Fodinibius salicampi: one gene and its partner. The protein of the gene in region 1 binds, or shares a complex with, the protein of each later gene. Links are inferred from orthologs where the notes say so. Each region holds a gene or a part of one and is shown on either strand. Other genes may lie near its edges.

Region 1 (2,830 bases):
GGCCTGCTACTCCGGCACCCAATACCAGAACTTTAGCGGGGGCGATGGTTCCGGCTGCGGTCATCATCATGGGCAGATAGCGATCCAGTTCGTTGGCTCCAATAAGAGCCGATTTATAGCCGGCAATAGAGCTCATAGAAGAGAGCGCATCCATGTTTTGTGCGCGAGAAATGCGTGGGATTGCGTCCATACCCAAGGCAGTAATGCTCTTGGATTTTAGCAATTCAACGGTCTCTTCATTCTGAAGTGCCCATAAAAAGCAGATAAGAATCGTGCCTTCGGAAAGCGTTTCCAGGTCTTCAGAGGGAGGAGTTTGAATGCTGATTAGAATATCAGCAGACTTGAGTAATTCGGATCGATCATCCTGAATTGTTGCCCCTGATTCAATATAGGCATCATCAAGATAATTAGAGGCAAGTCCCGCCTCTTTCTCCACCACTACATCCAGTCCCAGATCTGTGAGTTTCTTTACTGTTTCGGGAATAAGCGCTACCCGATTTTCATGTTCCGCTGTTTCTTTGGGAATTGCAACAGTCACAATCAATAAATAAGCAGTTAAAAGTTAACGGCCATAACTTATGTAAAAGATTTACTTTTGCAAATACTTTTTAAAAGATCATATGGGATTATCTTTCCCGGCCTGAATTCCACAGTAAAAGGGTGAGAGTTGCATTCGGGATCTATAAATATTACTAATTCAATAGACTCTATATGCTCTATAAAAAATATCGACTCAATTCTTACGACTAATTTTTGTATTATTAGATGAATTTTGAAGAAGATAACTTTGACGACTGATGGAAGATATTGCAGGAAAAACATTTGACGTAGTGATTGTAGGAAGCGGTCCGGCCGGATTAACGGCAGCACTTTATGCGGCACGGGCCGATTTGAATCCAATTGTATTTGAAGGGCCGGAGCCCGGTGGGCAGCTCATGCAGACCACGGATGTGGAAAACTATCCCGGATACCCGGAAGGCGTGATGGGGCCTAAAATGATGCAGGATTTCCGGGAGCAGGCACAGCGTTTCGGGGCTGATACCCGCTATGGAATGGTAACTAATATCGATTTTGATGAACGACCTTATGCCATGACGATTGATGAAGAAGTCCAAATACAAGCTAAGGCTATCATCGTTTCTACCGGTGCTTCGGCCAAATGGCTGGGACTGGACAGTGAGCAACGCCTGAGAGGAAAAGGTGTTTCAGCCTGTGCTACCTGTGACGGAGCCTTTTTTCGGGATGAACATGTGATTGTCGTCGGAGGCGGTGATACGGCCATGGAAGAGGCTACATTCCTAACCAAGTTTGCCAGCAAGGTAACGGTACTTCATCGCCGCCAGGAACTGCGCGCATCCAAAGCGATGCAGACCCGCGCTTTTAATGATAAAAAAATAGAGTTCATGTGGGATACTGAGCTTGAAGAAGTATTGGGTGAGGAGGCTGTAAATGGCGTAAAAGTTATTAATAATGAAACGCAGGAAACTACCATCCTCGATGATGTTACGGGCGTATTTATTGCTATCGGGCATAAACCCAATACAGATCTGTTTAAAGGGGTTGTGAAGATGGATGATGTCGGATATATCCAGACTGAAGGACAGTCAACAAAAACAGGCATGCCGGGTATTTTTGCCTGTGGGGATGCAATGGATGCGGTATATCGACAAGCAGTGACGGCCGCGGGAACCGGATGTAAGGCTGCCTTGGATGCCGAACGGTACCTGGCAGAGGCAGAAGTAAGCGAGGAAGCTGTAGCCGAGCAACACTGGAAATGATTTCAGTGAACAGTGATCAGTTACCAGATAACAGCACAAAATGTTGTTCACTGTTTACTGGTCACTGTTACTTTTTCCTACGGTCTTATCTGTTCTTTCTTCCGTAGTTGAATTTTCTTCCATTTCGGGAGTTCCTGTTTCGTCTTCCCCTTCCTCCTCTTCTTCATCCTGAATTTCAATATATTCGGCTTCCACTTCGTATTCATCCGTTGATTCAGTTTCATCTTCGGGATAGCGTTCTACTATGATCTTTATATCATTCATCAACAGGGCGAACATGCTGATGGCCGAAACAATAGGGGCGATAATGGTGATTAAGGCGCTCCCGGCAAGTCCAACCGTTAATTGCGACTGAAACAATACCTTCCCATTTTTATCCTTAATGAGCACGCGTCGGGCATTTCCTTCCCTGATCAGTCGCTTTACCTGGGCGATAATCTCAGATATTGTTCCCTGTATTTCCTCATTTATGGTTTTTCTAGAGCTTGAGTCTTTCATAAAAATAGTACCTTTTTAAATTTTTTTGTAAGGAATAACCTCCTTAGAGGACTTACTTAATACGAAAATATATTGGTAAAGATTCATAAAACGTGCTAATCGGTCTGAGCGTTTGACTGGGATCCATTTAAATAATCTTCGGTTTCCTGGTAAGATAACACTACTACAGATTGGCCATAAAAAAATCATTGGAGGAGTTCCTATGCTATCAAGAGTATATTGTGCCTCAACTATTGGGGTGGATGCCAGGTTAATTGAAGTAGAAGTCAATAGAACGGGAGGGATGCCCAAATATTTTTTGGTGGGTTTGCCGGATCGGGCGGTGAGCGAGTCAAGTGATCGCATTGAGGCCGCACTAAAAAATTCGGGTGCGAGTTTTCCCGGGGGACGGATAACCGTGAATTTGGCCCCGGCTGATCTTCCCAAGGAAGGCAGTGCTTTTGATTTGCCTATCGCCTTAACCCTGCTGCATGTATCCGGACAAATTGAGACGGACCGTCTTGAGCAGACATTGGTTTTGGGGGAGCTGGCACTGGATGGCAAGCTGCGTCCCA
Region 2 (3,014 bases), on another replicon or contig:
AATATGACTAATGAAAAAACCGTGGCCAGAACCGGGCGGCGTATGCTCAGTGACGATAAACTCATGAGGACCCCCTATCTGTACCAGAAATTTCGACCGCCATACCCTCGCGAACCTGTAAAAGACCGGTCGTCAGTACGCTATCACCGGGATTCAACCCTTCAACTATTTCAACCTGACTTTCACTTCGAATTCCGGTCTTCACCTCTTGCTTCACAACCTTTCCATCCCGATACAAATATATATATTGACCGCCTAATTCCGGAACAAGTGAGATCGTTGGTACTGTCAACGCATTGTCACTGCTTTCCAAAATAAGTTCAATATCAGCAAATGAACCGGGTAATAACAAGGCTTCTTTGTTATCACTGCGGGCCCGGATTTGCACTGATCGGGTATTACGCTCTATAGCTGGCTCAATGGCATAAATATCTCCCTCGAAAGACTGCTCGGCAGTCTGTACATCAAATACTATTTTATCACCATTTTGCACCTGATTGTAGTAACGTTCCGGAATAGAAAAATCAATCTTAACCGGATCAATATTCTGCAACGACGCAATTCTAGTAGTAGGCGATATATAGCTGCCGTCACTTACATATTTTAGTCCGACCCTTCCATCAAAAGGGGCACGAATTTCTGTTTTATCAATTTGGGCTTCAATAAGGTTAACTTCCGACCGAAGCACATTCACTTCATTAAGGGTAGCGTCATAATCTTCTTGGCTAATGCCCCCTTCTGCTAGCAATTTTGCCTGGCGGCCTTCACGCTGCTCTGCCAATGCTAAGCGGTGTTTTGCCCGATCCAACTGTGCCTGCAGCTCGCTATCATTTATTTTTATAAGCAAATCACCTTCCTGTACCGACTGTCCTTCTTTCAGAAAAATAGATGTTATTTTACCCGAAACTTCACTTCGTAAATCAACTGTTTCATTCGCAAGAATTGACCCGGTTGATGAAATTTTTCGCTGTAGCGTAGTAGGTTCTGCTACTGCCACTTCAACTTGCAAGGGATCCGACTGGTTCGATTGCTCTCCCTGTGCAGGACTACTAAAAAGTGGAGCAATTTTGGGATATGCTAACACTAAAAATAACAGCAGCACTCCCAGACCTGCTATCAAACGCTTTGTTCTTTTATTCATTTATTGATGAGTTAGAGAAATTACATACCTTTTGAAAATCGACAGTACCATTCCTGTTCAATAATTACAGGATTGAGTTTAAAATAAAATGATAATGGAGAGAAGTGAAGGTCATATTTGTAAAATGCGATTAAAATATCAAAGGCGGTGAATCTCTTCCACCGCCTCCAATACTAAAAAAGTGCACTCTTTTAGTTTGTAACCTGCGCTTCCAACTGTTTTTTAAGCTGGGCTTTAGGTACTGCTCCTACAATCTGATCAACTACTTCTCCATCTTTAAAAATGAGCAGAGCGGGTATACTACGAATGCCATACTTGGTGGATGTTTCAGAGTTAGAATCTACATCTACCTTACCTACCTTCGCTTTTCCTTCAAACTCTTCAGCCAATTCCTCTACAACAGGCCCGACCATCCGGCATGGGCCACACCATTCAGCCCAAAAATCCACCAATACAGGAGTATCTGCATCAGCATTTAATACTTCTTCTTCAAACGTTTCATCTGTGAGTTCTAGTGCTTTACTCATAATAACATTTTGTCCGTTAGTTAAAGTTAAATCCTTCGATTTAATTTCGATGTTAATATCTTATAAATTTACAAAACTATCATATCACTTCTTATTATACGACCTATTACAAAAATTTATCTTCTGCCATTCACGCTCCGTTTCATTTGAACAGAATCCTCGCCCAGCAGTGATTTCAATCCGCCGATTAACTCTTCATTGGGATCCACCACGTATTTACGCACATGCATGGCAAAAGGTCGCTTTGCCTCCCTGCTTAACACATTAAAGTGTACATTCGTTTGTCCTTGATTATTCTTGAAGAGATTAGCCATTTCCTGCAGCTCACTCTCATCTACCTGGGAAGTATCAATATCCAGCTTCAGCTCTATCTGATCCTGATATTTTTCCCGCATACTTTCGATTCGTTCAAAACTGTTAGCTATAATTTGGGGTTTCCCGCGGCGGGTATCAATACTACCATCCACGACGACTAAGGTATCGACCTGTATCATGCCTAAATTTCGGTCGTACACATCATTAAAGGCAATGACCTCTACCGTGCCGTGTAAATCCTCCATTTGCAAAAAGGCAAAGGGACGTCCTTTTTTATCGGTTACCCGTTTAACTTCCGTAATAATACCGGCACACCGAACTTCAGTACGATCATTGAGCTGTTCCAGTTCCTCAGCCTTTAAGGTATGGGAACAGAAGATACGTATATCTTCTTTGTATTTACTCAGTGGATGTCCACTCAGATAAAAGCCAATCAGTTCCCGTTCCTTATTGAGCCGTTCAATATTCGACCATGGTTTAATTTCCTGCAGCTCTGGCTCATCAATAGCAGAGGCACTTCCGCTGCCGTCTCCAAACAGATCCGACTGATTAGAGTTTTCCATCTCTTGCACCCTTGAACCGTAGCTGATAATCGTTTCCATATTATTGGACAGCTTTCGACGGTTTGGATTCAAAGAATCAAAGGCTCCCGCCTGAATCAACCCCTCAAGGGTGCGTTTGTTACAAACGCGAGGATCAATGCGACGGGCGAAATCATAAATCGACTCGTATTTTCCATTTTCTTTACGCTCCTTCACTACCTCATCCACGGCATTGGAACCCACCCCCTTGATAGCTTCCATTCCATACTGAATTCGTCCATCCACCGCTACAAACTTTCCGGCTCCCGTATTTATATTCGGAGGATCTACCGTAATGCCCATATGGTAGCACTCTTCAATAAACTTGGACACCTTATCAATGTCGCCCATATTGTGCGTTAAGACCGCGGCCATATATTCCGGCGGATAATTGGCCTTAAAGAACGCAGTTTGATAAGCTACAACAGAATACGCCGCCGAGTGTGATTT

The links.
Region 2: the proteins of trxB (region 1) and trxA are in contact, whole or in part, in a crystal structure (PDB 1F6M), measured with the Escherichia coli proteins. The link is inferred for Fodinibius salicampi from one-to-one orthologs.

Annotation. Positions count from the first base shown.
Region 1 is NZ_BAABRS010000002.1:124,836-127,665, forward strand. The notes cover bases 13-2,787. They hold trxB (thioredoxin-disulfide reductase), read left to right. Parts: upstream 13-797; coding sequence 798-1,778; downstream 1,779-2,787. Other genes in these bases: ABEB05_RS08430 (Re/Si-specific NAD(P)(+) transhydrogenase subunit alpha), read right to left, coding at 13-538; ABEB05_RS08440 (DUF4342 domain-containing protein), read right to left, coding at 1,833-2,276; ABEB05_RS08445 (magnesium chelatase domain-containing protein), read left to right, coding at 2,479-2,787. Also shown: more of ABEB05_RS08430, read right to left, coding at 1-12; more of ABEB05_RS08445, read left to right, coding at 2,788-2,830.
Region 2 is NZ_BAABRS010000004.1:184,787-187,800, reverse strand. The notes cover bases 1-2,959. They hold trxA (thioredoxin), read right to left. Parts: upstream 1,669-2,959; coding sequence 1,333-1,668; downstream 1-1,332. Other genes in these bases: dnaE (DNA polymerase III subunit alpha), read right to left, coding at 1,785-2,959; ABEB05_RS14375 (efflux RND transporter periplasmic adaptor subunit), read right to left, coding at 62-1,141; ABEB05_RS14380 (efflux RND transporter permease subunit), read right to left, coding at 1-65. Outside these bases: more of dnaE, read right to left, coding at 2,960-3,014. UniProt on the Escherichia coli protein: Participates in various redox reactions through the reversible oxidation of its active center dithiol to a disulfide and catalyzes dithiol-disulfide exchange reactions.